4 regions of the Paenibacillus sp. FSL R7-0272 genome follow, and region 1 is predicted to be linked to each of the others. Evidence: riboswitches for the same ligand, from Rfam matches in the RefSeq annotation. Region 1 holds a riboswitch; each other region holds the start of a gene.
What was found. A riboswitch is a leader RNA that binds a small molecule or an ion and turns the genes downstream of it on or off. The one in region 1 is predicted to bind thiamine pyrophosphate.
Positions count from the first base shown of each region.

Region 2: another riboswitch for thiamine pyrophosphate. It lies ahead of MKY23_RS02355 (ABC transporter substrate-binding protein); the one in region 1 lies ahead of thiC (phosphomethylpyrimidine synthase ThiC).
Region 3: another riboswitch for thiamine pyrophosphate. It lies ahead of MKY23_RS16390 (thiamine phosphate synthase); the one in region 1 lies ahead of thiC (phosphomethylpyrimidine synthase ThiC).
Region 4: another riboswitch for thiamine pyrophosphate. It lies ahead of thiM (hydroxyethylthiazole kinase); the one in region 1 lies ahead of thiC (phosphomethylpyrimidine synthase ThiC).

Region 1 covers NZ_CP150221.1:737,058-745,138, forward strand. The annotation lists gene MKY23_RS03370 (Fe-Mn family superoxide dismutase) at 1-563, opposite strand, end outside; gene MKY23_RS03375 (alpha/beta fold hydrolase) at 730-1,749, opposite strand; gene MKY23_RS03380 (IclR family transcriptional regulator) at 2,173-2,916, shown strand; TPP riboswitch at 3,078-3,191, shown strand; gene thiC (phosphomethylpyrimidine synthase ThiC) at 3,588-5,411, shown strand; gene MKY23_RS03390 (hypothetical protein) at 5,490-5,933, opposite strand; gene MKY23_RS03395 (hypothetical protein) at 6,038-6,712, opposite strand; gene MKY23_RS03400 (hypothetical protein) at 6,852-7,019, opposite strand; gene MKY23_RS03405 (zinc ribbon domain-containing protein) at 7,518-8,081, opposite strand, start outside.
Region 2 covers NZ_CP150221.1:505,501-513,581, reverse strand. The annotation lists gene serS (serine--tRNA ligase) at 1-668, opposite strand, end outside; gene MKY23_RS02365 (hypothetical protein) at 1,316-1,495, shown strand; gene MKY23_RS02360 (hypothetical protein) at 1,550-2,044, opposite strand; TPP riboswitch at 2,186-2,298, shown strand; gene MKY23_RS02355 (ABC transporter substrate-binding protein) at 2,513-3,553, shown strand; gene MKY23_RS02350 (MTH1187 family thiamine-binding protein) at 3,964-4,254, shown strand; gene MKY23_RS02345 (ABC transporter permease) at 4,254-5,012, shown strand; gene MKY23_RS02340 (ABC transporter ATP-binding protein) at 5,062-5,913, shown strand; gene MKY23_RS02335 (TatD family hydrolase) at 6,016-6,825, shown strand; gene MKY23_RS02330 (hypothetical protein) at 7,147-7,533, opposite strand; gene nfsA (oxygen-insensitive NADPH nitroreductase) at 7,585-8,081, opposite strand, start outside.
Region 3 covers NZ_CP150221.1:3,713,882-3,721,962, forward strand. The annotation lists gene MKY23_RS16375 (thiazole synthase) at 1-246, opposite strand, end outside; gene thiS (sulfur carrier protein ThiS) at 330-533, opposite strand; gene thiO (glycine oxidase ThiO) at 530-1,774, opposite strand; gene MKY23_RS16390 (thiamine phosphate synthase) at 1,852-2,583, opposite strand; TPP riboswitch at 2,833-2,942, opposite strand; gene MKY23_RS16395 (ABC-F family ATP-binding cassette domain-containing protein) at 2,982-4,535, opposite strand; gene MKY23_RS16400 (hypothetical protein) at 4,590-5,612, opposite strand; gene MKY23_RS16405 (hypothetical protein) at 5,599-6,150, opposite strand; gene MKY23_RS16410 (hypothetical protein) at 6,147-6,545, opposite strand; gene MKY23_RS16415 (ABC transporter permease) at 6,562-7,047, opposite strand; gene MKY23_RS16420 (hypothetical protein) at 7,109-8,081, opposite strand, start outside.
Region 4 covers NZ_CP150221.1:1,029,678-1,037,758, reverse strand. The annotation lists gene MKY23_RS04485 (S-layer homology domain-containing protein) at 1-1,073, opposite strand, end outside; gene MKY23_RS04480 (response regulator transcription factor) at 1,194-1,886, opposite strand; gene MKY23_RS04475 (HAMP domain-containing sensor histidine kinase) at 1,883-3,361, opposite strand; gene MKY23_RS04470 (pectate lyase) at 3,682-4,350, opposite strand; gene MKY23_RS04465 (radical SAM/SPASM domain-containing protein) at 4,721-5,602, opposite strand; TPP riboswitch at 5,832-5,934, shown strand; gene thiM (hydroxyethylthiazole kinase) at 6,091-6,900, shown strand; gene thiD (bifunctional hydroxymethylpyrimidine kinase/phosphomethylpyrimidine kinase) at 6,900-7,718, shown strand; gene thiE (thiamine phosphate synthase) at 7,711-8,081, shown strand, end outside.

The DNA of each region.
Region 1 (8,081 bases):
TTGGTATTGGTTTGCCCGGCTAAAGATGCTTGTAATTCCGTTGCTTCTAGACGTGTGTCTTGGGCGACCTTGGAGCTAATGTTGTGTAGTGCATTCTCTAGCAACATCGATGAGGGTGGTTCTGTTTCACGCAAAATGCCGGGCTGGCTCAGGGTTTCTAATACCCCTAGGAAATACTCCGATTCGCGGATGATATGCAAGATGAAGGTTTGAGCAAATGGGACCGCACGGACCGCTGCACTTTGCTCCAGCATAATATAAAGCTGCTTGATAAACTCTTTGGACTGATGTTTTGCTGTCTGGACGAGTTGATCGATACTTCGCATGATATAGGGGGCAGGCGGCTGGGTTGCAGGCAACAGCTGTTTTATCAACTGATTCGCCACTCGCTCACTGTTCGCAAAGGCTGCTTCCCATTCCTCCAGAAGTTTAACGTAGGAGGGCTCAAGGTCAGGAACCAGTGTGCGAATGATGAGCGTATGTTCTTTCTCTTGCTCTTTCCAGAAACGGATTTCTTCCAGCGTCCGTAGAGGAAGCAGATGACCGTATCCATCGCAGTTCATATGCGTTATACCTCCAATCTTTCAGATTATTTTTCGAACCCGATCTTCGTCCAATTACCTTTGCTCTGTCTCAACAGTGTATTCTTGGGACGCATTGTCCTATGTGTATAAAAAAAGAGCCCCGGAGGGCTCTAAACACATCGAAATGCTGTATATCATTTTAATATTACTGCCGGTTTTGTTGCACATCCTCACTGCTTGTTTTCGTCACATGACTAAGGAAAATCGAAACACGGCGTAGATATTCCTTCGGATGCTCCCGGAAGATCAGTTCATGATGCGCGCCTTGTACAATCCATTCTTCTGAATAAGGATTCGTCTGATTAGCGGCAAGTTGTTCGGCAATCGGATAAGGGGCCTTCTCATCTTCTGTACCATGAATAAAGAAGATTGGGAACGGATAGTCCTTTTTCTTCACTTCCTGATACGGGATTTGCTGCAAGCCGGTACCGTTCAAGATCGGGAAGAGCAACTTCATAATCTCGAGCGTAGGCTGACGCGGCAGATTGATCTGATTATGAATGTTGTGGTACAGCGTATCCGGCTCCAGCAGGAATGTACTGTCCAGAATCATGGCATCCACTTCTTTGGTTAGCAGTCCGGTTTGCAGAGCCGTGCCTGCTCCCATGGAAAATCCCCAGACGACCAGCTCCTGTGCTCCGCGCTGTTTAGCAAACTGAATAGCTCCCAGCAATTGCTGAGACTCAGCTTTACCACCTGTTGCTACCGCTCGGTTGACCTGAGAGGCAAAGCCGTAATCGAACATCACCACATTAAACCCGAGCTGGTGCGCGTAATGGGCGAGGTCATACATAGGCACCCAGGTTTCCTCCCGATTGGCTCCATAACCGTGGCTGAAGATGATGGTTTTGCCCGTATCGGTATTCGCAGGGATATACCAGCCTTGCATAGTTCTGCTACCGTCGGCCGCAGGGAATGTAATGTCCTCATATTTCATGTTTTTGGCCTGCATCGGGTTCGAAAACACCGGTGCGACCGTAGGGTTGGAGAGCACCCAAGCAATATAACCGTGTAAGGCAATAAAACAAAACAACAGAAAAAATACAACGGAGAGCAGCAACGCTACGACAATATGTTTGAACCGAATCAGCCTCGGTGACAACGAAGAGGGCAGATCGGACACTTTGGTATGCAGCGGGGCTTCGCTCTGGGATGTCGGATACATGCACGCCCCTCCTTTGAGTTTCGGTTGAGGATTAATATGGACAAGATCATAACGATATGAAAAATAGCATATAGGTACTTTTTAGCACGTATTCATGACGATGGCATCCTAATGCTAAAGTCACGCTTTTGATATTTTATCTAAATTCGTTTCTATCTTTATCGTATGTCCCGATATAGTCAAAGTCAATTGATTGGAGGTATTTGTTACGCAATTGTTATATAGTTCTTAAGATGTAGAGGTAACAATTCCATAGTGTGTAAATTACAGGAGATTGGGATGTGCTAATTGGATATCCTTGTTCATTTTTTTGTTTTCAAATCATACTCAAAACGGTTCTTTTTGGTTTACAGATGAGACCGTTTCTCATATAATTTATGTAACCAAGTTTCATGTGATGAAACATGAGGAGGGCATCATGCCATGGAAGACCGCAAATTAACCGTCCGGGCTGTAGAACGGGCGCTGGATATATTATTATGTTTTACCACGCGCAGTGATCTTGGACTCACTGAAATTGCTAGTCAGATCGGTTTGCACAAAAGTACGGTACATCGATTGATGGCTACACTGGAGGATCGGGGGTTCGTGATACGTGATGCGGCAACCGAAAAGTATCGGCTAGGTATTCGGATCTGGGAGCTGTCAGCGCATATGTCACGTAGTGACGATCCTGCAATTTTGCTGTTACCTGCAATGGAGAGGCTGCGTGATCGCTTGGGCGAAACCGTAAGTCTCTACCTTCGTGACGGCGGTGAACGGATTCGGATTCAGGCTGTGCAGAGTGATCAGGCGATTCGGCGGGTTGCACCTGTAGGTGTCAGACTGCCGCTTTCCGTAGGAGCTTCCAGCAAAGTATTAATGGCATTTGCCGCTGATGAGGATCGGGAGGAACTGATGAACGGCCCGGAATGGCCTGTATTTATCGATCCGGCCGTCTATCTGGCACAGATGGAAGACATTCGAGTGAGTGGCTACGCAACCAGCTATGAGGAACGCGAGCCGGGAGCTGCCGCTGTGTCTGTGCCAATTATGGATCGCAGAGGCAACATTGCAGCAGCGCTTTCCGTGTCTGGACCTGTTAGCAGGCTCTCGCAAGAGACATTACATGAGTACGCGCCTGTGTTGAAAGAAGCAGCTGTACAAATGGGACTTATGTTGCCATAGGGGAAGGCTCTTGCATGAAGTTTTGCTCGAAGGGAATTACCTCTCTGGAATATTAAGGTTGAATTTAAGCCCAGATTACGCTACTCTGTAATGGACGACCCAGCGGGGTCGGTTGAATGTCATATTTTAAGTTGAACAGCGGCTTGATTGTCGCAATACGTTTACGTTACTGGGGGAGTCCGAATTGTCCGGACTGAGACGGGATCGCATGAGATCCCGGACCCTTTGCACCTGATCTGGATCATACCAGCGTAGGGAAGTAATCGGCCATATGACCACAGACACCACAGACGTTAACCCGGGATCAATGCTGTATTGCAGCGGGTGGCCCTTGTTGCGTGTATGGTGATGGACATTAGTCGGTTCCTTCGGAACCGGCTTTTTTTATTTACAGCGGCAAGCAGAGATTCAGTTGTTGTGTTTCACCTTGGCAGTGACAGCACAATAATTGCGGCATAGATGCCTGGACTTCTAAGAGAAGTGATCTCGTGTTTCGTGCTCATGCTGATTGTACATAAAAGTTGTCTTTTGGATCATTCTAGCTGCTTATGCAGGGTCAATCCTGCTGTGCTTCTGTGCTCTGCTTTTTCCAGACAGGTGTGGTAAGTCAAAGCTGTCACATTGGTGGACGATATGGGCAAATGAAGATCACAGAGGAGGAAACAGGAGACATGAATACAGGGAACCAAACGGAGCAACAGACGGGAATAGAGGAAACAGGGCGCGATGGTCATCCGGTGGAAAAGAAAACCGGAGCGACTGGAGGGGTACAACCCTTCCCGGGCAGCCGCAAAGTCTACATTCAGGGCTCACGACCGGACATTGCTGTACCGGAGCGTGAAATTGCCCTTCATGATACGAATACCTCCCAAGGGGTGGAGCATAATGAGCCGCTGCGTGTCTACGATACGAGCGGCCCGATGACCGATCCCGAATTCCAGATGGATATTCGGAAGGGATTACCTGCGCTCCGAAATCACTGGATTATGGAGCGTGGTGACGTTGAAGCATATGAGGGCCGCGCAGTGAAGCCGGAGGATAACGGATTGAAGGCGGGAGGACGGAGAGCCGGGGCAGAGGAGTACCCGGGATTCCGCGGTCAACCGCTACGTGCTCAGGCTGGACGCTCTGTCACACAGATGCATTATGCGCGACAGGGCTTGATTACGCCCGAGATGGAGTACGCCGCTATTCGTGAAGGCGTAGAGCCTGAATTCGTGCGGCAGGAGCTGGCGAGCGGCCGGGCTATTCTTCCATCCAACATCAATCACCCGGAGAGTGAGCCGATGCTGATTGGGCGTCATTTTCACGTGAAGATCAACGCCAACATAGGTAATTCCGCTGTATCTTCCTCCATCGAGGAGGAGGTGGAGAAGATGACCTGGGCTGTTCGCTGGGGATCGGATACGGTAATGGATCTCTCCACAGGCAAAGACATTCATACCACACGGGAATGGATCATCCGTAACTCCCCAGTGCCGATTGGTACGGTGCCGCTCTATCAGGCGCTGGAGAAGGTAAATGGCGAGGCGGAGGCCCTCACTTGGGAGTTGTACCGGGATACGCTGATTGAACAGGCGGAGCAGGGCGTGGACTATTTTACAATTCATGCGGGTGTGTTGCTCCGATATATTCCGATGACAGCGAAACGGATGACGGGAATAGTGTCTAGAGGCGGGTCCATTATGGCGGCGTGGTGCCTGGCACATCATCAGGAGAACTTTTTGTACACCCATTTTGAAGAAATCTGCGAGATTATGAAAAGGTATGACGTTGCTTTCTCCCTCGGGGACGGACTGCGTCCAGGTAGCATCTACGATGCCAACGATGAAGCACAGATGGCGGAGCTCGCCACACTTGGGGAATTAACGCAGATTGCATGGAAGCATGATGTGCAGGTGATGATTGAGGGGCCGGGACATGTGCCGATGCACAAGATCAAGGAGAATGTGGATTTGCAGATGGAGATCTGCCAGGAAGCGCCGTTTTATACGCTCGGGCCACTGACCACAGACATTGCACCGGGATATGATCATATTACGTCTGCGATTGGGGCAGCGATGATTGGCTGGTTTGGTACGTCTATGCTCTGCTATGTCACTCCAAAGGAGCATCTGGGGCTTCCGAACAAGGATGATGTACGTGAAGGGGTTATCGCTTATAAAATAGCTGCCCATGCCGCAGACCTAGCCAAAGGCCACCCACGCGCTCAGCGCCGGGATGATGCACTGTCGAAGGCACGCTTCGAGTTCCGCTGGAGAGATCAGTTTAACCTGTCACTTGACCCGGAACGAGCGCTATCCTACCACGATGAGACCCTACCCGCAGAAGGGGCGAAGGAAGCACATTTCTGCTCCATGTGCGGACCGAAGTTCTGCAGTATGCGCATCACGCAGGACATCCGTGCCTTTGCCGCAGATCGCGGCCTGAACGATGATGAAGCAGTAGCCGCCGGGATGCAGGCGAAGGCTGAGGAGTATCGGGCGCGGTCGTAAGCTTCCGCAACCGAAAAAGTGACCCGACAGGACTGAAGTGCCTGAGCTTGGGTCACTTTTTTATGTTTAAGTTGTAGGTTACTCGTAATATCCTTTTGCATACACGGCTGCGGTTGAGAAGCAGAGATGTTTCATTTCATCCTGCTGATTTTCGGGCGGCATCTCCAGGAACCACGGCTCCTTCATATCTTCTCGGGTCATGGGTACCGGACGCCACAGGATCAAACCGATCTGATCGAACTGGAAACTGCAACCAAGCTCGGGATCTTCACGGTCATATGGCGCAATAGCGTCCAACTGCGGTATCAAAATGTCAGCCTCGGTGCCAAGCAGATCAAGTTCTCCCAGCATACACTTATACTCATCACTTTCATGAAATTCAATAAAATGTACTTTGCCTTGAGCATCATATTCTACGTTGGGATCAAAGCCGAAAGCTTCCGTTTGTTCAACTTCATTTTGTGTCATGCCTAAACGGATACCCCCGATGGATTGACCTGGTTCTACAACGAGATGTTTCATGGTTACATTCCCTCCAAAATAAAAAGTCTACATAGTTGTGGCTGACCACCCTTGTCATGAAGCAGGGTACTGCCTACTAGAAACTGCAAACAGTGCGAAAATGCTTATACTTTCTTCGTGATACCGATATCCCGCTCCAGATTCGCGCCTAATAATGAAAGCGGCGTATAGATGGTCATACTTGTATCGGAAGATGCCTGCTCAGCGGCAGGAGCCATGGAAAGCTGAGCAGCGACAAGACAAGTATCCTTGCGTTCAAGAGCAAGCTGCTGCAATGCTTCTTCTAACGCGGTGATGTAGCCTTCCTGGTCACCTCGCATGATCATGTCGAATAGACCAGGGAGCAACACGGATTCAAGCTCAGGCTTGTCCTTTCCTGCCAAGTGTCGATCCATATAGTCACGATATCGAGCCATCGTGGGTTCTACGGTGGCGGGATTGGTAAACGCGAGCAAATACCGCTTCGGATGTTTTACCATCATCGCGAGCAGTGAATCGTCAATACCCGTTACCCTAATCGGTAACGGTTGTATTTGTTCCAGTACGGCAGCGAACAAGGTGCATGTCACAAGAATGGCGTCAGCGTGACAGCGGCTCATCCATTGCAATGTCTGATTTACTTTTTCCCGAACAAGCGCACTATTGAAATGCTCATCATGCTTGAGCCGATCAAGACCGGGGTCCACATAGTGAACCAGTTCGATATTATAGGAAATCAAGGCTTGTTCAATCAACCTGATATTGGAGTGATGCGCGTGGAAACAGGCAATGGTACTCATAGGCAATCCCCTTTATGTAGAGTGGCTACAAGACGCGCCTGGATCACACAATTAGAGTGAACCATCGGTTAAGAAACTTCGCGCCTGAAATGTCACCTTTTACACGTAGTATAGGGAGTAGCCGGAAAGATGTAAAGCGTTATCTCATGTTCATGGATACGTTCTTTTTCGCCATTTTTTGCTGTAAAATTTCATGGAAGGATAGGCCTTGAGTGTTCTCATTTTCCTTTTTGGGCACATTGGTCTCCGTGTTGCGCGGATATTGGTGGTGATACGGGATCATTTGCTGAATAGGCATGCGGATCATCTTGGTTTCCTCCTTACATGCATGATGGACATGCATCGTTAGTGTGTATGTATATTCAACATTCGTTTTGTTGGTGAAAATAAAATGAATTCACCTTGTACGCTTATAGGTACATATGACTTGTTACATGAAGAAGCGGAAATTCAATCATTATTCCGACTCGGATGTAGTGATTTTACCCGGTATTCAGAAGATGTAAACGGTTTTAGGAAAATTCAGGAACAAAGAACCTGATATAAAAGGCGAGGCATGGGAGCGTGGTATCGGTTGTTATGCGAATGGTCCTAATTTTAGGGAAGTCAATGGTACTTGCCTCTAAGACATATGTCCAAGTAACTAGGTATGGTATATGCTAACTAACTTGGTTCTATGGTCGGGGTATATTAATCGAAAAATGTCAAAAAAGCTGCCAAGACCACTTGGCAGCTACAGGTTTCCTCATTTGATTCTCTCTTTAAATTCTTTTCTGAAGAGGGGTATCCGTTCGTATTACTTCCGTTACCTACGTTCGTTTACCGCAATATATACATCCACCTGTGTATGTTCCGGGTCTAAACTGCGTTCATCATAGTACTCAAAATCGCCGGTAAATGTACGGTCTTGCTGATGGCTCCACGCCCACACCGCTCCCCACACTTCGCTGACCACCTCAACCATGGGTCCGGTTCTCGAAGTAAACACTGCATAGGTAGCAGGCGGTAACTGTACCTCGTCGAAACCTTCAGGTAGTCGTTCTTCCGCGCCGATTTCATGTCCGATCAAAATGGTATATTCTCCAGCAATGCCATCCGCGTAATCCGTGTAACAGCCATAGCGTGCAGCCTCAGTAGCCGGAATGTGTTCGGAGGCAAAATAACGGCCCCACAACGCACCGATGCTGCCTTGACCGCTCATCTCAATTGCGTTGGTTGTACGTGCGGACAATCCGGCTAAGCGTTTGCCTGGAAGGGTGACATAGCGAACAGGCTCTTTGGTCAGCAGAGTATCGTTCACCGCAGAAGCAACGTCAGATGATGGTGCTCCAGCATGAATAGGTGCATGAGCGACAGTCGCTGTCCCGTC
Region 2 (8,081 bases), 230 kb from region 1:
CCTTGCAATTCATATACCTGATCCCGGCCTGTCGGGAAAAATCCGGTGTTTACCAGTGTATCCTCCCTGACCATGAGTGGAACCTCCAGCGGGGTGAATCCCTGCTTCAGCAACAGGTCCAGTGCAAGTTGCTGTACCGCCCGGTGTAACAACAGACCTGCCCCCTTCAATACATAGCTTCGCGTTCCACCGATCTTAACGCCGCGCGGAATGTCGATCAGTTCGTGCATCTCTCCCAGCTCGACATGATCTCTGGCCTCGTAGTCAAACACAGGTAGCTCTCCCACTCGCCGTAGCTCTACATTATCTTCATCCGACAAGCCCACAGGCGTATCTGGCGACACGATATTAGGCACCAGCCATTGCAGTCTGGTCACTTCCTCCTGGATTACCGCCAGCTTGGCTTCCTCTTGCTCCAGCTGTTCATTCAATTGTTTAACCTGTCCCCGCATCTTCTCCGCTTGCTCACGCTCACCCGACTGCATAAGCTTCCCGATCTCAGCCGATAGTGTATTACGCTGACGACGCGCTTCTTCCGTTTGCTGCAAAAGCAATTTTCGCTCGTCATCCCGTTGTATTAACGCATCGATATCAACCTTGATCTTTTTCCCGTCTGCTGCCGCCTGAACCTCTTCTGCATGTGCCCGAACCCACTTCATTTCTAACATGATCACCGTCTCCTTTGGCTAAAAAAATACAAAGAGCGCCCTCATCCCTTGGGACGAGGAGCGCTCTGCTCGCGGTGCCACCCAACTTGCCAAATCAGTTCAAATCTCCTGATCAGCCTCTTGGTCCGCGATAACGGGCGGTTCCGGTTAACTTGGGATAGTTTCAATTCGCTCCCTGGCGAAAACGCCTCTGAGTTGGATTCTCTTCAACGGCATGATCCGATCTGTAATTGTGTTTCTCAGTATATACGAAGACAGAACAACATTGCAACTGATAGATGCCCGTTTACGTATCTTTCCAAAGCTGGATCAAGTACAATTGAAATAACTTCTAAAACACCAAGGGGTGAATTTATGTTTTTCTTCATCATCTTTCTGTTGATTAGTTTATTCGGACTCGTCTTTGGAATCAGAGCCCTGCTCATACCGAATTCCTGGCCTTTCAACCGGAATAAAGACGAGTTAATACTTTCCGACATCATACGTATTAAATTCAGAGGTATTTTCCTTCTTGCAATTAGTATCGTCATGGCTTTAGCTTCCATTAAACAATTAGTCGAGTAACCGTTTTTTCAAATATATATGAGTTGTCCTATATAACAGTTCAGACTATGGTAAATTAAGCTGTCGAGGGGAGAAGATATTGCATGAATATGGACCCAAACCATCTGAATTCATCCGAGGGCGAAGCCGCCAAACAAAGAGCAGATGAACTTGCCCGCCAAGCCCAGCGAGGTTCATGGTTGAGCGGAGTTTTCACTACGATCATTATTGCTGCTGTGATTATTGGTATTTTGTTTTGGATCGCTTACGCTAGAACTTCTTAAACCACAGGATTGCCCAGGAAATACTTTTGTTATGATGGATAACGATACGATGATTTAAACCGACACAACGGCTACTGGTCCCTTGAACAACTTGCCAAATACATAACGCACTAGCGGCCCGAGTACAATCAACTGATAAGGCAATGCCAGACCGAAGTTACGTACAATCGTATGAAGATACGCATTGATTACGGAATCTCCTTCTAGCTGACCTGCAGTATAGGCTGTAATGATGCCATATAAAGACATGAGCAAAACCATGCCGATTACCATGAAAAAGGACATCGTAACTACACCTCTAATTTTACTCGACCTCGCAAATGAGAAGGAAAATGTAATTTTTCTCGCTATCGGTCCCACGATGAACGATTCCACCAAAAAGGCGATGGCAAAACAGATCACAAATTGGAGCAATAGCTGCGGCACGGACATCTGACTTAACATCCCCGTATGCCATAAATTGAAGGTCATCATCACTACGACCATTCCTGTACACATCATAAGTCCAAAAATCACTTGTTGTTTCTTGTTTACTGGCAATACACTCATCCTTTCTGTAACTTGGATCATTATAGACAATCAGGCTACCGTCACATAAGTGAACATTTTGTGAAAATATTTTTAGTCCAACTTATGTAGACACAATCCTGTCACTGGCCTATAATTACACCTAGTAATGCCCGTAACTTCATAGTTTCCCAGGGGAGTCGGAATTGGCCGGCTGAGAGTGTATCCCATCAAGATACTAACCCTTAGACCTGATCTGGATCATGCCAGCGTAGGAATCGGAGTAAATTGCAACGGCACAGCTATAAGCTGAACGCCACTCTCTCACGCCTGCACGCGTCCCGGATTACGGGGCGCTTTTTTTGTTTTCTTTTGCCAGCAGAAACAGAAAAATGACGTTATTCGGATAACCCGCACGTATAAATCCGGCGATTTATGCAAAGGGATTGGATATGAAGCCAAGGAGTACCCCGTGCCATTCGGCCGGACATAACGAAGGAGAGAAACACAATGAAATGGCGTAAAACGATGGGAATGTTACTCATGTGTGTGCTACTGGTTACCGTAGCTGCATGTGGTGGCAAAGAAGCCGCTCCAACAGAGCAGCAAGGTGCGACTGGTTCGGACCAAACCAACCAGGGGAGCGGTACTGCACTGAAAGATGTAAAGGTCGTGCTCGACTGGACTCCAAATACGAATCATACCGGTCTGTATGCAGCGGTGGACCAAGGTTTTTATAAAGCAGCAGGTTTAAACGTGGAGATTGTACAGCCGGGAGCCGGCGGTGCGGATACGATGGTTGCCTCGGGTGAGGTACCGTTTGGCGTCAGTTATCAGGAAAGTGTAACTCAGGCGCGGACGCAGGACGTTCCCCTTGTGTCGATTGCCGCAGTTATTCAGCATAATACATCCGGTTTTGCCGCTCCAGTGGATCGTAAGATCAAATCACCCAAAGACTTTGAAGGTAAAACTTACGGCGGCTGGGGTTCCCCGGTGGAAGAAGCGGTGATGCAATCCATTATGGAGGGCGAAGGTGCTGACGTATCCAAAGTCAAAAAGATTAACATGGGCGATGCCGACTTCTTCACAGCTGTGAAACGGGACATCGACTTTGCGTGGATTTTCTATGCCTGGACGGGAATTGAGGCTGAATTACGCGGAGAACCGATTGACATGTTATATGTAAAAGATTATGCCAAAGCGCTGGATTACTACACCCCTGTACTCGTGACCAATGAACAGACGATTCAGAAAGACCCTGAACTGGTGAAGGCTTTCCTGAAGGCCACTTCTGAAGGATATCAATATGCGATTGATCACCCTGAAGAAGCAGCGAACATTTTGATCAAAGCTGTTCCCGATTTGGACAAAGAATTAGTACTCGCAAGCCAAAAGTGGCTCAGCCCGAAATACAAAGATGATGCCCCGCGCTGGGGTGAACAAAAGGAAGAGGTATGGAAGAACTACACCGACTGGATGTTCAGCAAAAAACTGCTGGATAAAGAGATCGATGTAACGAAAGCCTACACGAACGAATTTTTACCACAGTAATATTAAATCTAACTGTAACCATGAACCTTGATATTTACACGTTTTGAACGAAGAGGGCAGAAAAAAATTGAAGAAGTCAACGCTTATAAGGTTTTCTAAGGAAAACCACCTCATAAGCGCGCTTTCTCTTGAATTTTTTCCACAGCTTAATGGATAAGTTGAATTTTTTGTACACAAGAAACGGAGAGGACAGAAAAAACCTGAAAAAGCGGAGCTAAAAGCTTTCTGAAAGAAAGCTAGCATCGGAAGCATACGCTTCGCCTTTATCACCGGATTTTCCCCTTTGGAAAAGGGAATCAAAAAATCTGGGGATAACAGCGATTGGAAGGTTATTCTGTCATCGGAGTGTTACAGTGTACAACGACCATATCTACTTATCCACCCACACCCGAAAGGAGCATTGATTTCTTATGGCAAGTACATTACTCAGTATTCAGGTTATTCCCAAAACACCGAACGGCGAGAACTCCTATCCATACGTAGACCGTGCCATCGAAGTGATTCAGCAATCCGGCCTGAAATATCAGGTCAATGCGCTAGATACCACCATGGAAGGCGAACTGGATGAACTGCTGGAGGTTGTTCGCAAAATGCACGAGGTACTTGTGGAAGCTGGTAGTCCAAGCATCATCTCCCAGATCAAAATTGCACATAGCCCGGACGGATTCAGCATGGATACACTGACGGAGAAATATCGCTAATGTCTACCTATTTCAAAAGTGTATGGCCGCCCCTCGTGGCGGTTATTCTCTTTATTGCGATATGGCAAGGGGCCGTCTCCCTATTCCACATTGAGAAATGGATGTTGCCCGCCCCGTCCGATATCGCTCGCGAAGCGGCGTCTCAGGCTGACCGATTGGGTATGCACGCCTCTGCAACGATTCAGCTAACCCTTATCGGATTTGTCGCCGGGACAGCGGTCGGTCTGTTCATTGCCATGGTACTGCATCTGATCCCTTTTCTGAAGTCAGCTTTGTATCCACTACTTATTCTTAGTCAAAATATCCCGACCATCGCACTTGCACCGCTCCTGCTGATCTGGTTCGGCTTTGGCCTGCTACCCAAATTGATTACTATCATTCTGGTCTGCTTCTTCCCGGTAGCAGTCGCTACCATGGACGGTCTAACACGCACGGATGCGGCGATGATGAACTATATGCGCATGGCAGGTGCGAATCGCCGTCATATCTTTTGGAAACTGGAGCTTCCGCATGCCCTTCCATCGATATTTTCCGGTGTCAAAATCGCCGCCACATACAGTGTCATGGGTGCAATCATCGCGGAATGGATTGGTGCCGACAAAGGCATCGGCTATTATATGATGTTGCAGAAATCGGCTTACCGCACGGATCGCCTTTTTGTTGCCATCATGATTATCGTGGCACTCAGCCTGCTTCTTTTCCTGCTCATTGCGCTGTTAGAGAAGCTGCTCGTTCGCTGGCGCCCACAGAAGCGCTAGTTTTGCATATCAGAGGTTAACGTATTATGTACTTAGGAAGTGATTCCCTATGAAAAGATACCCGAAGGATAAAACGAATGGTCCGGGTTCCATTTCGGTTCCTCCCGCGCTAGACATTGTTAACTTGCATGTGTCCTTCAAGGAACGGCGGCGGAAACTGTCTGTGTTGAATGGCTTGTCCCTTACGGTACAAAAAGGGGAGTTTGTCGCCATCGTTGGCCCTTCCGGATGCGGGAAAAGTACCCTGTTCCACATCATCGGCGGCCTGCTCAAGCCACAGGACGGCGAAGTGCTCATGAATGGCAAGCAGGTTACGGGACAACGCGGACATATCAGCTATATGCCGCAGCAACCTGCCCTTTTCCCATGGCGAACCATTGAAGACAATGTGTTGCTGGCAGGTGAGATCGCTTCTGCTACAGCGTTCACTGCCCCCGTTGCTCCGCGTGCCGAAGCGCTCGCAGAGGCAAGACAGTGGCTGGGCAGCGTTGGCCTTGCAGGCTTCGAGCGGGCATATCCTCATCAACTGTCAGGCGGAATGCAACAGCGTGTTGCTTTCCTTCGTGCACTGCTCAGCCCGCAGGAACTGATGCTGCTTGATGAGCCATTTAGCGCGCTCGATGCTCTGACGCGGAGCGACATGCAACGCTGGTTGCTGGATATCTGGGAACAGAATCGTCGCTCGGTGCTATTCATCACCCATAATATCGAGGAAGCACTGTTACTGGCGGATCGGGTCTATGTATTATCCAATCGACCGGCGGCTGTGCTACACGAGGTTCATGTTCCTTTTGACCGTCCAAGACGAGATGAAATAACAGAAGAGCCTGCCTTTCTCGAACGCAAACGGCAGATTGCCCAGTGGATGAAAGAAGAACAGCAGAAAGCCCGCCTATCTTGATAGCGTGGGCTTTTTAGTTATATTTTCCTAATATGGGTGATCCAACACCATGAACTCGGCGTTATATATATACATACCTACGATATAAGGAGGCACTCCCCCATGCATTCTCCAACGTTTGCACCATTAATCGATGTCCACATTCATTTTGATAAATACACACATGAGGAACAGGAGAAGATGTTGTTAAGCTTACCATCGCATCAGGTCGAAGCCGTCATTGCGGTTTCCATGAATCTGGCTTCTGCTCAGGCCAATCTGGAACTTGCTAAACAGCATCCGCGTTACATCTATCCGGCTTTTGGCTATCATCCCGAACAGCAACTTCCCTCCCTCAACGAGCAAGAAAAGTTCTTTCTTTGGATTGAAGAAAACATTGGACATGCTATTGCCATCGGTGAGGTAGGCTTGCCCTATTACAACCGTGAAGAAGCACAGCGAGCAGGCCTTAGCTTTGACCAAAACGGATATATTGATCTGCTGGAGCAGTTCATCATACTCGCCAAAAAACACCATAAACCCATCATCCTGCATGCCGTGTATGAGGATGCCGATATAGCCTGCGAACTGCTGGAGAAACATCAGTTTACACGCGCCCACTTTCACTGGTTCAAAGGATCAAAACAGACCATTCGGCGTATGGCAAACAACGGGTATTATATCTCCTTCACACCCGATATTCTATACGAGACGGAGATCCGCGAACTCGCAAGGCAATATCCAGCAGAGCAAGTGATGGCCGAGACCGATGGGCCTTGGCCTTTTGAAGGGCCGTTTCAAGACAAGATGACACACCCGGCTATGACACGTCAGGTGATTCAGGCCTGGAGTGAGGTTACAGGTATGGGAATCGAGCGAGCCACACGTCTTTTTTACCGGAACACCATGCGTTTTTATCGCCTGCCAGAATAAGAGATAAGAGAACGGGAGTAATTCATAACCCATTCCATTTGGTATGAATTATGGCGTTATGTTGTGCCTTAAGTTACGCCATTCAATTGTGTAAATAGCCTCCTCGTCTTCATAAGTAGACTCTACTAATGTGATTGGTAAACAGAGCCTCACCTTTTAACATACGGAAGAGAGAACGTCTGTACAGTTACTTCCACTTGAGAATAAAAAAACAGCGAACACTTGTAATAGAGGTGTGTTCGCTGTTTTTTTATTTATTTTCTGTCATTTGTCTGAGTTAGTGAATTATGTCTACTACGCAGATACTCTAGGATGTAAACACTATTCATTTGTTGTAAGCTCAAATTGACCAATAACTGTTTTGCCATCTTTGTCATACAGGGGAATTCGTTGATTACCTTTTTCTTTTTCCATCTGATGTTTCACTGCCTCCTCAGGTGTTGCAGGATCAGAACCAATGAGATCGGATGAGAGTACATAGCCGTTTTTGCCGTCAATACCTATTGCGGAGATTAAATCAGGTTCCACTGATGGATCTACAAATTTCCCGTAGGTTTGTCCGGACTGATTAACTTGATATACACCCTGATTTTTTTGAGCAACATTAGAATCTTTAGACTCAGACTTATCTCCAAAAACAGATACAGAGACAAGAACAATTAACGTAGCTGCAGACAGGAAAATTACAAAAGACCTTTTAAAATTCAATCAGCCTTCCTCCTCCCCTTCTTTGGTGGTTCCACTAAATACTCAGAATGATTACCGCTTCAAGAACCCTCTGCGTTCAAGGAATGCTCTCACCTGCATACGAGCAGGCTCGGTAAGACGCTTCGCCATGAGTTCAGACCACGGGGTTGCGCGCTCACCGTGGGTACGTTCTTTCAAGTATTCCGTCGTGGTCACATCATACTCCTGAACACCTTCCAGGGTCTGAGCAGGCTGGTAGTGATTATGATGTAATACCGCCTTCAGTGGAAGACGTGGCCGGATACCGGTTTCCTGATCTGCAACCCCAATACACATCCCGTATACTGGATAAACGCCATCCGGTAATTGGAGCAATGTAGCTACTTCTTCAATACGAGTGCGGATTCCGCCGATATATACAATGCCGAAACCGAGCGATTCGGCTGCAAGAGCAGCATTCTGAGAAGCAAGGGCAGCATCAATCGTAGCTACCATAAAGTTTTCGGTGGAGTCCGCATAAGACTCCTTCTCCGGAAGATGACGCGCCGCTGCATCCTTCAATCGATATA
Region 3 (8,081 bases), 3.0 Mb from region 1:
GATCCTTACGGCTTCTTCCGCAGTCGAAGCACCCGCCGTATTGGGTAGCAATGTGTATTTGCTCAGATCCAGCGTATCCAGAAAGTGTTGCTTGCCCGTCTCCTCCAGATTCAGACGACGTACAGCAAAGGTCAACACCTGGGTACCTGAAGCTTCCACGGCCTGACTCTGTACTTCCATATCGCTGAATTTGCCTGTTCCAAGCAACAACCTTGACTCAAACGAATATTTACCAATCGTTAACATCATTCAACCTCCTAGGTTTTAGCAAGTTTCAACTACCAACTACTCAATCAACAAGATTCAACCACGCCTGTGAATCACTTTGCTTAGCCGCCTCCGACAAAATGAACAATCTCAATCCGATCTCCTTCTCTTAGCGTTGTTGTTCCATGGTGATCTTTGGTCAAAATATTGCGATTCAACTCAACCACCACGGTTTTCACTTGTAAGTTAAATGATTGCAGTAATTTGTCGACACGATTTAACTCGTCTTCAACCTCCATCTTTTGGCCGTTCACGATAATGTTCACGACATAACCCCCTTTCTGTTCAATCGTTCAGGCGAAAATGCTTCGATCCCGATCTCTTCGGCACTCTTGCCCTCTACCATGTCTGCGATCCAGCGACCTGTTATTGCACTAAGCAATATCCCATTACGAAAATGTCCATACGCTGCATACAAGCCTGAAACCCCTTCACATTTGCCTATATACGGCAGTCCATCAGGGGTGGAAGGTCTTATACCTGCCCATGCCCGCACAAAGTCCGCCTCCTTGATTCCCGGTACCCAATAACTTGCCGCTCCAAGCAATCGTTGCATACTATTTGCCGATACGCTGTGATCTTTTCTTCCTGGCAAACTGGTTGCGCCGATCCATACCTCTCCGTTTGCTTTCGGAACAATATAGGCATCTTCTGCATATACCGTGCGATCGGGTCTGCCTCCAGCCTGATCTGTAGTAAACCGAACGGCCAACATTTCACCTTTCACCGGACTTGAAGGCAAAACGACCCCCACTTGATGCATGAGTTGCTCCCCGTGTAAACCAGCAGCTATTATGATATGTTTGCAACACACCTCTCCCTTAGCCGTTTTAATCCCTTGAACACCATGCCTATCTACGATCAGCCGAATATCTTGAACTCCTTCCAAAATGCGGGCACCCATCATTTCAGCTGACCTCGCATAAGCTCTTGTCAATGACACGGGCAACACTTCGCTCTCCAATGATCGGTAATAAGCGCCGTACGTATCCCGATTCAACCACAACGCTTCTCGTTGCACTATGCTTCGATCCCACCAAAGTTGCTGCACTCCGGAAGTGGTATTTCGTCTATCCTTGTATTTACTTAGATCACCGTATGAACGAAACGGTGTAATAAATCCGTTGCGCCGTAAGCCAAGATCCATACCTGTTAAAGCGGATATTTGCTCTTTGTGCTTATGAAGTAATTCCCTACTGTCATATGCGGCTTGTGCCATGAGTGGATGAGCAAAATCCTCACTATCTGCTGCCAGCATGCCGGCAGCTGCACATGAAGCTCCGCTAGCAATTTCCGACTGCTCAACAAGCAGTACTTCCTGACCTCGGGATGCCAGTTCAAAAGCAATCGCACAGCCTATGACTCCACCGCCCACAATGATTGTTTCTGCATGAAAGGTTTCTGGTTTCTTAGTTAAAGTTTCGGATAGCGGTAGCCGCTTAAACTTATCTTGTTCACACGATGAGTCGATCACTTCCTCGGGTTGACTCGGTCCTCTCTGTACCATTTTGTCATCTCCTTGTTTGAACAACATTCCGATCTTATTAGGTTGGCGTCATTTCCAACTTTTTGATCGAGAAACATTCACTTCACTGCTTCCACAGCCTGTTTAAGAAGCGCAGCAGCATGAGCAGGGTTTGCATGTTTTAACACACTTGAGATCACAGCAGCACCCCTGGCTCCCGCAGACCTGACGGCCCGAATGTTATCCGGCTGGATCCCCCCAATTGCAATAACAGGTACCTTGACACTGGAGCACACTTCCGATAATGCATCTAATCCCCTCGCTACAGAATCCGGTTTGCTTGCACTTGCGTACACATGCCCGAAAAAAAGGTAATCCGCGCCATACTCTTCGGCAATTCTCGCTTCATGCAACGAATGCACCGATATCCCCAACCGGAGCCTCAAATCATGCTTGTTCTCGGGCTTTACCATTACTTTTGCCCTTTCCAGCATATCTTGGCTCCAATGTACCCCTTGATAAAAATGGCCTGACGAATATAGGTTCGCACCGTTGATTACAATGCGGGAAGCTGGAACACCCGCTTCTGCCATCAATTTGGCCCAGTTAAAACATTCCTGTTGCGAGAGTTGCTTTTCCCGGATATGAATGTAATGCACATAAGGCCATATATCTTTGGCTGCCTTCAACATGACTGACTGTTCCGCTTTATTCGTAGATATCACATGTAACTTAAAAAAGTCTTGCTCTAGTCCACACGTTGGTACAGATTTATCTGTCCGCTTGTACCACTGGTCTGTTGAAGTTTTACCTGATTCATGAGCATCATAATCAAACATCAAGGTATGCAATCTCGTTCTCGCTCCTTTCAGCTACAGGCTTGGAGAAGTAGTAATGACAAATATAAAACCAAAAAAGCCACTCCCGTAGGGGAGTGGCTGCGTATAAACAAAGGTTCAGTTCAATCACAAGCGTCTGACAAATACCTGTTAAACAGTTTGATAGTCAAATCTATAACTGTTTATTTTGATATTGAACCGCTTGGCATCACGATGTAATAAGATCCTGTTCTTACGTTAAGAATCATTTACTATCGTTTTCGCTGAAACGCGCCACTTCCCTACGCTGGTATGATCCAGATCAGGTGCAAAGGGTCCGGAATCGCATTCTTCCATCTCAGCCGCATCGTGCGGCCCCCCTAGTGTTCATATGAAGTTGTAGCCTATATTACCACAACCGGTTTTTTTTGTCATCGTGCTTTTTCGGACCACTCTTCTACATCCCACGTTTTGGTGACCCAGCCTTCATAAAAATCCGGTTCGTGCGATACAAGTAAAACGGTTCCTTTATATTCCTTCAGCGCCCGCTGTAGCTCAGCCTTCGCCGTTACATCCAGATGGTTCGTCGGCTCATCAAACAAGACCCAGTTGCTCTCACGCATCAACAGTTTGCACAAACGGACTTTGGCTTGCTCTCCCCCGCTCAGCATGTTAAGCGGACGAGTAATATGCTCATTTTTGAGCCCGCAACGTGCAAGATGTCCTCGCACCTCGTTCTGTGTTAGATGTGAAAACTCGTTCCATACATCATCGATCGGTGTAATATTCCCGGCTCGCACTTCCTGTTCAAAGTATGCCGTCTCCAAATAATCACCAAGAAACGTTTTTCCGCTAATCGGCGCTATTTTACCCAGGATCGTTTTGAGCAGTGTTGATTTACCTACCCCGTTGCATCCCACAATCGCGATCTTTTCCCCACGTTCAATCGTCATAGTCATCTTAGGTAGTAATGGATACGTATAACCGATCTCAAAATCAATACCTTCAAAAACGGTTTTGCTACTTGCGCGGGCATCCTTGAACTTAAATGTTGGTTTTGCTGCTTCGTCTGGTCGATCAATTCGCTCGACCTTTCCAAGTTGTTTTTCCCGGCTTTTCGCTCGACCAGAGGTCGAAGCTCGAGCTTTGTTGCGTTGAATGAAATCTTCCTGCTTTTTGATATATTCCTGTTGCTTCTCATAGGCATCAATATGCTGTGCTTTCTGCATATCCGCCATTTCAAGAAATTTCTCATAGTTGGCCGCATAACGCGTCAATTTTGCAAATTCCAGATGATAAATGACATTAACCACTTCATTCATGAACTCTGTATCATGGGAAATCAATAGAAAAGCATATGGGTAGTCTTTCAAATATCTAGTTAGCCACTCAATATGCTCTACATCCAGATAGTTTGTCGGCTCATCCAACAAAAGGGCAGTGGGTTTCTCCAACAACAATTTTGCAAGCAGGACTTTCGTACGTTGTCCACCACTGAGAGCTGCAACATCCCGATCAAGGCCAATTGCATTTAATCCCAAACCGTTTGCCATTTCTTCCACTTTCACATCAATCAGATAAAAATCGCCCTGTTCAAGCTGTTCCTGAATATCTCCCATTTCTTCAAGCAACTGCTCAAGTTTGTCTGGATCGGCATCAGCCATCTGATCCGTAATGGCCATCATTTGCTTCTCCAGTTCCAGTAGCGGCAAAAAAGCATCTTTAAGCACATCACGAATGGTCTTGCCTGGTGTTAACTTCGTATGTTGATCCAAATAGCCATATCGAACTTTTGGCGTCCATTCCACTTTACCGCTATCCTTAAGCAATTTTCCGGTGAGAATATTCATTAGGGTTGATTTTCCGGCACCATTAGCCCCAACCAGACCCACTCGTTCTCCAGCAAGCAGACGAAACGAAACATTTTTAAATAACGTACGGTCTCCAAAATTGTGACTGACGTTCTCTACTGACAATAAACTCATAAGATGAGACTGCTCCTATCTATATACATTACTTTTAGTTCACGTTCCAAAACCCTATTCTAGCACAGGTTCAGTCTTTTCTGAAAGTAATGACACTTGCGCGGAGCAATCATATTCGAAATAACCTCTGGCGGCTGCCTGCCTTGCAGTTGTAAACACCTCTTCAGCACGGAAACCGGGGTTACAGGTGGCAGGATAATGATATTTTATGCCTGTTGCGGGATCAATCCCGCCAACAACCGCCGTTTTTTTGACTAGCCGGCCTCCACCAATGGCATAATTGTTAATCTTCTGACCCCCTACAGCGATCCCCTGTATAAAAGCCATAATACCCGTATCATTGATCGAATTGTACCAATCTTCCTGCGAGACTAAAGGCATCGTGAATAGATAAGAGACACCATTTCTCCTGGAAAATTCATTATGTCGATTGATTACGTCTGCAAGTTCTTCCTGTATTCGGGTCACGATCCGGCTACGCCGCACCTGTTTAAAAGTTGTAGAGTCCTGAAGCAATGGAATCGTGGAATTCGAAGCCAGCTCCTGCTGAAATCCTTCGATCCATTTTCCTGCACCAGCATCATAAGCATACACATAACCGTCAAGTGTGAAATTAATGCTATTTCCGTCTGAATCTGAATATGTATAAGGTTTTTTGGGACTCCACACATGTCTATGAGACTTTTCCATCTCCCCAGTCATCTCGGTTTCCTTGGCAAAAATGTAATAACCATCATAATCCAGAACTACAATCGCTGGAATATAGTCAAACATATGTTGAATAGCTTCCTTGTCATCCTGTATGCCCATGTTTAATGCCATCGTTTGGGTAAAGGTGGTCAACGCCAGTTCCTTATCCGCTTTAACAAACTTGGCAGAATCATAACCTGCTTCAGCATGTTGTTTTTCATTCTGGTGCATGACCGCGCCAGCATCCATCACTGCGGTTTGTAACGCTGTTTTGTAGCGATAAGCCAGTTCATTGGCCTCTTGTGCATCTTGCGCATGAAACGAGAAGATATAAAATAACGGAAAGAAAATGAGAATAAACACGATAGAAAGCTCAGTAATCTTCATTCAGTACCATACCTCCATAAGAAGCAAAAATCGCAGAAGCCTGAACTGTACCTTGTAACCATTCTCGTATCATCATGGAAGGTGTGCGGTTGGTACTTTTAAGACTCACGGTGAAGAAGTCACCCATATTGAGCGTATATCTGCGCCCGGGATCATCGACGGACAATGTGCTAGACAACGGATATAACCGCTCCTGAATCTGTGACAAGTAGTATGCATCATGAACAACCTCGTATGTACCCATGAAGCTACTCTGACTCATCGGATCTGAATACTGGGGGACATATTTTTTGTGTAAATGTTCCATGGATATGTCAAAGTTGTTGCCCGTTTGGGCTAACTGTTCTTGAAACTCCGCGAGCATTCGAGGTGAGATATATCCCTTGGTGCGGACAGCATCCACAAATCGTATGACACTCTGAGTCGCTGTCAAGCGTGCAATATCATCCTGACGTTCAGCAGTCTCGGCTGCAGGATACACATAGAGCAGTAAAACGCCAAGCAATACCGCAAACAATTTGGATACTGCATTGATCACGGTCCCTGTACCTCCTTCCAAAAAGAAAGCTTTAACAATTCACCGGATGCACTTCGGTTATATTCAGCTCGATAATTCCCATCCAGCTCAACCGGAATCATAGCTGATCGATGTTCAAGTGGATCAATCACATACTCATGACCGTCTAACTGAACATGAACCCCTGTACCTGTCATTTGCCGCACCGTATGCAGAACCTCAGCTCCGGTGTATCCGACAAAACCACCTGTAAGAAGTGTCGTATGAACTCTTCCTTCCATAGCCGCATTTGTTTTCACCCTGTCATTCAAGGCTTCGTTTAAAATATGGATATTCCACTGCCCGTACAGGCAGGCTGTCACAAAAAGGACAACCGCCGTACAGAACAGCATCATATGCTGTGTGTTCCGGGTCATATTCAACCAGCTCCAGTCAGGATTGCTGGAATATCAGACCTCTAACCACATTGGATCGGTCTTTAACGATAATGGCTTTAAATTTACCGCTTGGATTAACGTATTGATTGTCCTTTTCACTCATCGTCTGATTAATGCTGCCTACCTTGTCATCAGGTGCAATGACAGAACCATAGTCCGCATTATTAACGTCCTGAGAGATGTTGAGCTGATTACCGTACCACTGTCCGCCTTTGTTTTTACCTGTAATAACCTGAATACCAAACTGGTCCTTGTCCGCGTATTTCCGTAAAGCATTGGTCACTTGTGATCCACTGATGGTTGTTCCGTCATACACAGTAAATGCTGCCTGAGAAAGCTCGGTTTGAATATCTGCAAAGTTATTCTGAGCTGTTTTCGTTGCCTCCTGAGCCGAAATAAATAACAAAACTACAATCGTAATCAAAGCAATCGTCAAAAATATCCCCGCTGCCACCTTTAAAGCACTTGATGCATTATTCATACTAAATACCTCCTAAAGTGTTATGAATGATTATTTTTCAGTTCTTCGTACAAGCGAAACACTACAATTTCTGGATTTGTTCATAATACATGCTCATCTGTACAAAACTCATGCCTACCAGCGGAATAACAAGATACATGAAGATCAGAGCGTACATGGGTGTAAAACCGATCGTCCTCCCCCATCCAGCCTTGATATCAATGATTTTGCTATACTCCTGTTTGCGCTGTTCAAAATAAAAGGCCATCATGCTTTCTAAATCATCAAAAGCTTCTCGAATGGATATTTTACCTAGAGCCAGTTGCAGTTTATCAATCAAACGTTGAAATTCAGGCAAACCCACCTCCTCTTTTAATTGTTCAAGCGCTTGTTCAGCCCCATGTTCGAAGTGCAACAAACACTTTTGTAGTGGCCTTTTGAAAATGACAGCGAATCGATTAAGCCATTCTACGATCTCCTCCACAGACATTCGATCCATCTCTCGTAAAATCGAAATGACTGTCTGAAATTGATAAATTTCATGTCTCATATCCAACCTTCGCATTTTACGCTGGAACAACATAAGCCAGATGGGCAGATTATAGCCCCCTATCCCTATGAGCAGTGCCAAAACAATCTCCCACCAACGCATATATTGGTTGTTATATGATTCGATCTTGTCTATAATCCGCTGAATTGTTGCTGTCTGAGCATCATGATCAAGCTGGGCTGGTGCAAGTTGCAACAGCGCATTGGAAATATCTTCATATGTGGCTGCTCGCTTCATCTCAACATACGCCATAACTTTTCCATCCAGTGCCGTCTTCTCTCGGGCAACTTTCAAATCTGCCTCTGACATTGCACCAAACATGCGGTCATCCCTGATTGGATCGTGCAATATGTGATTACGCTCGACTTGATGTAGCAAAAGAATCAAGCCTACAGTCAGAACCAGACAACTTGCGAATAGCAATAATCTGCGAATAGCTAACCATTCGTATTTCAGCTCGGTACTGCTCTCTCTCATTAACCTGATCGTCTGATTGTAAGGAGTT
Region 4 (8,081 bases), 290 kb from region 1:
ATCGGCTCGCCATTTTCCGGCGTAATGGTAACTTGTCTTGCCTGCATGGACGAAATAATTTGATACGTTTTGCCGTCTGCCTGCTCCTGATCGTTCAGAATGAAAGCATTAGCCCCGCGACCAGCGCTGTATGCCGAAATAATATAACCGTAATCCACCACACCTTTTTCCTTCAAAGCTTCAATCTCAAACGTATCATTCGTGACCTGACGCACTTGAGTCATATTTACTTTAACGTCACTGCCTTTGAATGAACCAGCATCTTGTCCTTTATATGTAAGGCTGTATGCTTCTCCAGCTTGTTGAACGGATGTCGGCACGATGTATGTAGCAACAGAGCCTGTTTTCAAACGTGGCATGTTGGTTAAGGTTAGCCCCCCGCTGAATGCAAAGTCTGTCCGGGATTTGGCAAACACTTCATCTTCTGCCGTAAGTGGCTTGTCGAAGGTGATCACAAGAGTCATGTTATTCAACGGTTTAATACTCTCAATGCGAGCTTGATCCGATGGGATAGCTTGATAAGCCTTTTGCAGCAACACTGCCGTTTCGCCCCGTGTCACAGAGCCCGTTTCTTCATAGAAAGCACTCATCCAATGGTGTACGGACTTCACATCCCGTTTTAATGCTTTAGATATAACCTCTTCCAGCTCCGCATCCGTTACCAGACTTTGAGGATGGAACTCTCCATCCACGGACTGCATGATCCCTGTCTCCACCGCCTTAATAGCATAAGGCGCATACCAAGCGTTCGCCTGGATATCCGTTAACGTTACTGCACTGTCTCCTGTCTTGCTCTGCAAATCAAATGTTCTATATATCAATGAAGCTAACTCTGCGCGTGTGATCGCCCGAAGTTCACCCATCGATTGATCGCTATATCCGTTCATGATCCCGAGACGGTTTAGTTCTTTGATGGCCGCCTGCACCTGTTGATTCGTAAGCTGTGTCGCTGTAGCGGACATAGAAGTTGTGAATCCAGCTGCCTGAGCTTGAGGTGTTGTGAATGGAAGTGTCGCTGTTCCCAATGCGGTTATCGTTAATAGTGCTACTAGTTTACGAGCTGTAAGATTCATGAAATGTTCTTCCCCTCTGTAGGTAGTTGTTGCATCTATCTATAGCGTAGGGGATAAAAAGAAACTCCAAAGAACAAATATATTAACAAAATATAAACTGCAACGAATCTTTCTCTAAACTTATATGGTGAAACGATACCCCGCACCCCAGACCGTTTCGATGTATTCCGGATGTTTCGGATCACTCTCCAGTTTCCCGCGCAGCTTACGAACATGCACTGTTACCGTTGCAATATCGCCATTCGATTCCATGCCCCATATTCGTTCGAATAGATCGGATTTGCTGAATACGCGGTTCGGATGACTCGCCAAAAATACAAGCAGATCAAATTCTTTGGTGGTGATGCCCACCTCTTCTCCGTTCAAAAATACACGGCGTGATCCCTTGTCGATGTGAAGTCCGCGAATGTGGATCTCATCCTGTTCAGCAGGTTTGCTCTTGCCGAGCAATCTCTCGTACCGGGTCAGGTGAGCCTTGGCTCTTGCGACCAATTCGCTTGGGCTGAACGGCTTCGTAATAAAATCGTCGACACCGAGATTAAACGTGCGGATTTTATCGATCTCCTCTTTTTTCGCGGAAACGACAAGGATGGGCACTTCCTTCTCCTCACGAATGAGCCTGCATAATTCGAAACCATCCATCCCGGGAAGCATCAAATCTACGATGACAAGTCGGTAATTCTCTTCCAGAGCACGGCGCAATCCTTCATCCCCGTTATGACACAGCTCTACCGTAAATCCGTGGAGTTCGAAATAGTCCCGCTCCAGTTCGGCAATGGTCGTTTCATCCTCAATGATCAGAATATCAGTCATAGCTTCTCCCCCCTTTCATCTATGAGCCTTTTCAATTGGATATGGATGCTCGTGCCTTCACCCAGCTTGCTTTCTGCCCAGATTAAACCACCATGTCCAGCTACAATCTGGTGGGCAATAGCCAGTCCAAGACCACTTCCGCCCGTAGACGAGTTGCGTGAATGCTCGGCTCGGTAGAAACGCTCAAATATATGCGGCAGATCTTCCTCGGATATGCCTTTCCCATTATCCTGGAATGTAATGGTATTCCACTCTTGATTCGTTTCAAGAGTAATACGGAGTCGTTTGTCATCATCATTCATATATTTCAGTGCATTATCAACAATGTTGACAATCGTGCGTTTCAGTTTATCCAGATCCACAGCAGACAGAACGGAGCCCGAAGTTCTGTTATGCCACTCGAGTCCTACTCCTTTGTCCTCCAGATCATATCGCAGTTCTTCAATGCTATCCTCCATAAAATCAACCAGATCCACTGGGCTGAACACAAACGGTTCCTGATTCAAGTCCAGTTTGGAGTACAAGAACAATTCATCCACCAGTTTATCCATGCTAACCGCTTTGGAATGAATAATGTTGACGTAAGTATCCATCTTCTCCGGTGTGTTCGCTACCCCATCCCGAATCCCCTCGATATACCCTTTAATATTAGTAATCGGCGTGCGAAGATCATGCGAAATATTGGAGATCAACTCTCTGCGGTTAATCTCATCTTGCTGTCGCAACTCATTGGATCGTTGCAACTGATTCCGCATACTTTCAAATGCCTCACTAAGCTGTCCCACTTCGTCATTGGAGGAAGGTTCAAGCTTGAAAGACAAATTACCGTTTTTGATCTGTTCAGCCGAACTTCGTAACTGATGCAACGGTTGAATGAAACTACGTGTAATCCAGCGGAACAGAAGCAGGTTAGCGATGATCAGGACACCAATCAACAGGAGAGACATCACAGGCAACAGCTTGCGTGTCAGTTCTGCAAACGGACTTCTCTCCCGTATGACAAAGATACTGCCTCGTTCTCCATCTGAATACTGAAAATCAAACTTGGCATACGCGTAGAAGCGCTCACCGATGTTAAACGTACTTCGAATCTGGTTGTTGTTCAGATCATAGGCGGGCAGTGCCTGTCCCAATCCGGGTTGATGGAATGTCCGCGATTCAAAGATCGGACTGTCCTCACGCCTCACGTAGAGCCCGGATTTCTCGGCTCGAAGTTTCATATCGTATTCCCGAAGCAATACCTTGTCCTGTAGCTCGTCCGGATCACTTTTCGCTGTAAACTTCATCTCTTGAAAGATCGTCTCTCCCTGTTCCGTCAGTGGATTGATCTGATAATGGACTTTGTATATATCTCGGAAGCTTTGCAAATCCCCTGTTGCCGCAATCGTATAGAGACTTGCTGTAAGCAATATAAACAGGAGACTGATAACAAGCATGCCTGTAAACGAAAGCAACATTTTGATGCGAATTGACATAAATATCCCCTCTTAATCATGCGATTGGTACAGTTAGTGCACATGTTATCACAAGAAGCTTCATATTGCCCATATGCAAATCAAGTTGGCTAAATGTTGTCGTATGGCTATGAGCATAAAAAAACAGGGTGAAGCAGCATTTGCTCTGCTCCACCCTGTATGGTGCATATGGCTTAGTTATATAAGCAACATGCTTATTCAAACGATTAATGGATAGATTATTCAATGGTTAGATTAGTGATTCCTACCGCACTGTTCGACAGATAAATTTGGTACACTGATCCAGTCTACCTGGTTTGGATAACTAAGCTCCCCACAGTTTAATACTGCGTATTACCCGACTGGCTCGTTTTACCTGAAGCGAATCCTTTGAAAAGTGTTGGCACTTTGGAATAACGTGTATTGGTAATTTTGCCTTGGGAGCTGCTACTATCTGTACGCATAATGGCATCTTTTACATTCGAGATGTTGGAATTATCAAGAGTCATGTTGACAGTGAATGTTGTGCCTCCATTTTGCCGCACCAGCTTGCCGATATCATCGGCACGGAAGTTTTTAATGTTAATTGTGCCTGCCGCATTGATCTGGAACACTTTATCATAAGCCTTGTATGCCGCACCGCCTGTAATGTTCACCGTTCCTGACGATTTCAATGTCAACGCGTCCTCGCCCACATCCTGCCATACTACATTCGAAATATTACAGTTACCATAACAATGTACACCGTCTGCCGCTGGCGCACCAATGATGACATTTTTCAGTGTAGCACCTGCTTCCAGCCGGAAGACCGGCTTCTGATTCTCTGCTTGAGAACCGTCACCCAAGGTGGATGGATTAGCCACAAAGGTTTTCCCCTGTCCATCATACGTCGTGCCCTTAGGTACAACAATCGTTGAATTTACAACCGTTGGCGCAGCCGCTGCGGGCATAACACCAAATATGGAAGCGACCAGACCGGCGGACAACAACAGCGTTAACATTTTTTTCATCAAGAACATCCTCCCTTAATATAAGTGAATTTGTCTCCAAGCACGCTAGCTTGTCTGACAGAACCGCAGAAGTAGATCACTGCTCGGAACCTGTCCTAATCCTACAAAAAAAGGGAGATTACAGGAATAATCTTAAGATCACATTTACATTTTTTAGAATAAAATCCAATATAAACGCCTTTTTATTTGATTTTTGTTTATTTGATATGTACCGATATTAACTCGTAATATGCTGTTTTTACCGTTAAGTTCCATCAAAAAAAGACCCTATCGTCTGATATCAGACAATAGGGCCGCAGAACGTTCCATCTATACTTCAGCAGACAAGCCTGAATTCACTACAAATTATTCTACGATGTGCCACACCGTCTCAAGCTCCTGCTCCAAAACGCTGGCGGTATCCGCATTTGCGGCAAAGTTCTTCTACAGCTTCCCTTTTAGAAAAACCGTATACCAGATTGTTCGCACGCTCTCCGTCCACAATATCGGAAAAAGACTTTTCATGGATGTTTCCAAGGTTGATGACACCTTCTCCATCCAAACAGCATGGAACCACGGTTCCATCAACCAGCACAGCTGCCTGACTGCGTAATGCATGACAAAAACCTTTGCCGTCATCTTCAGGTGCATCGAGACTTGGCCATTGGAATTCATGGTCCTGATTCAGGTATACGTTGGGTGCAATTTTCACGCCACTACCCGCAACCACCTTTTCTTCAATACGGAAGTCCAGATTGAATTCCTTTTCCAGCACCTCAAGTGTCTCCCGATTGCGATTCATCTGAGCATTAGTGAAGTTATCCTGAGTCAGATTCCATAGTCGGAACGAGACAATGACGTTATGTTTCACCGCTTCTCGAACAAAAGACAAGATGTTATGCAAGTATCCGTCACGATCCGTAGAACCTTCATGGCCGTCAAAGCTGTGCAGCGAGAAATTCATCTGTCTCAGTGCAGGTTTGCCCAATAATTTATGCTGTGTCTTTGGCAGTAGCGTACCGTTGGTCGTAATGTTCACTTTAAATCCCTTGGCATGAGCCATATCCAGCAACAGGTCAATTTTGGGATGAAGCAGCGGTTCCCCTTTGACGTGCAGGTAAATATGTTTTGTGTGTGGTTTGATCTGATCCAATATATTATTAAAGACTTCAGGGTCGATGAATCCTTTGGCTCGCTTCGTTTGTGGACAAAAGCTGCATGCCAGATTACAGATGCTCGTAATTTCAATATATACTTTCTTGAACGTTTTCAACTCAGGGTCCCCATTCTGCCGGGAGGAACAACGGTCCTGCCCTCATTCGTAGTACGGCCATATGAGCCAATCCCCATTATATCGGGTTCACGAGCTAAGGTAAATCAGAATAGCGGATCAGTAACAAAGTCCAGTGTATTTTTCATCCCCATTTCAAGGCTTAAATCCTCGCCCTATTTACATTAAGTCAAGATGGATATATGCTGAGTACATAACTGCATATCTTGTACATTTGCACTGGGGGAGCCTTGCGGCTGAGACGAATACGGCGATTCGGACCCTTTGAACCTGATCTGGATTATACCAGCGGAGGGAAGTGGAGCGGCTTTTATTGGCAGTAGGGGATCTCTATCCTAGATGGGGATCAACTTCAGTTCAAACGTATAGCTCCGTTCATTTCTCCGGAAATGGGTGGGGCTTTTTTGTATTTCAGCTAGTCGTCTCGCTCATAACCATATCCATCATTTGAAAATAAGGAGGTCATTTGGATGTCTTATCTTGAACGTGTACGTTCACTCAATCCTTTGGTTCATAATATTACCAACCTTGTGGTTGCCCCTTTTACCGCAAATGGTCTGCTTGCCCTCGGAGCCTCTCCGTTTATGGCCTATGCTCATGAAGAAGTCGCTGACGTCGCTCGAATGGCTGGTGCGGTGGTTCTGAACATCGGCACATTGGATGAAAAGGTCGTTCAAGCGATACGTCTAGCCGGACAATCAGCCAATGCACATCATGTGCCTGTTGTCCTTGATCCTGTTGGTGCAGGAGCCACGACATATCGCACCAATACGGTACAAATGCTGGTTCGTGAGCTTCGTCTTACCGTATTAAGAGGCAATGTCGCCGAAGTGGCCCATGTCATTGGTGTGCCATGGAATATCAAAGGTGTGGACGCCGGGGTTGGCGAGGGTGATCGGATTAGCATTGCGGAGAAGGCCGCGCAACAGCTTGACTGTATTGTCGTTATTACGGGCCAGTACGACATTATTACAGACGGATATCATACTTTCCTCACAAGCAACGGACATGCATTGCTCACCCAAGTTACCGGGGCAGGCTGTCTTCTCAGCTCAGTCATTGGTGCTTTTGCTGCGATTGCCGAGCCGGGGCGCGACATGCTGAACAGCGTGGTGGAAGCCGTCTCAACCTACGGTGTAGCTGCTGAACAGGCTGCAGCACGAACGGCTCATCAGGGGCCAGGCAGCTTCCAGATTGAATTGTTAAATCAACTGGCGCAGATTACACCTTCGCTGTTCTCCGAGCATGCACAAATCCGTCAGATTCGTGGAGGTGTCTGATGAATATTGCTCAAGCGTTAACGATTGCCGGGTCTGATAACGGCGGCGGTGCAGGAATTCAGGCAGATCTCAAAACCTTTCAAGAACTTGGTGTATACGGCATGACGGTCATTACTGCAATCGCCGCTCAGAACACTACAGGGGTTCAAGGCGTGTTTCCGATTGATTACGACGGCATTGCCCAGCAACTTGATTCAACGGGAGTCGACTTTCAGCCGCGTGCCATCAAGACAGGTATGCTGTATAGTGCCGAGATTATTCGTCTTGTTGCGGCAAAATGTCAGCAATACGACTGGTCAAATCTGGTTATTGATCCCGTGATGGTTGCCAAAGGAGGTGCACCTCTGCTCCAGCAGGAGGCTGTGCAAGCACTTGTGGAAGATCTGCTACCTCTTGCTTTGGTTATCACACCTAACATTCCCGAAGCCGAACTACTTATCGGGAGTTCGATTCGGAACCTGAGTGAGCGCGAGGAAGCCGCAAAGCAATTGGTGCAGATGGGTTCAACATATGCCTTGATTAAAGGAGGACATGATACGGGAAGCGGTACGGTTATCGATATCCTGTATGACGGGCATTCCTTTCATTATTTGGAGAACCTTCGTGTTATGACACGTCATACCCATGGAACCGGCTGCACGTTCTCTGCTGCCATTACGGCGGAACTGGCGAAGGGTGCCCCTATTCTGGCTGCCGTTACGACCGCGCGAGCATTCATTCAGGCAGCCATTGAAGATGAGCTGGGATTCGGGACCGGGCACGGGCCAACGAATCACTTTGCGTACCAGCGCAGACAGCGGGGTGCCGCTGATGCGTAGATGGGATGCGGAAGCGGTCCACCGCGCGCTGCAGTTGTATTTGGTGATGGGTAGCGTCAATACGACGCGTGACCCGGTGGAGGTGCTCCGCCAGGCGATCACTGGCGGCATCACGCTGTTCCAGTTCCGCGAGAAGGGAACTGGTGCACTGGCAGGCGAAGCCCGCAGAACGCTTGCGCTGCGGCTTCGTGAGGTGTGCAGCCAGCACGGGATACCGTTCATCGTGAACGATGATGTGGAGCTGGCTGTGGCGGTGGAGGCCGACGGTGTACACGTCGGCCAGGACGATGCGGACGCGGCGCTGGCACGCGCCCGCATCGGAGATGGGCGGATGCTTGGCGTATCCGCCCACTCCGTCCTTGA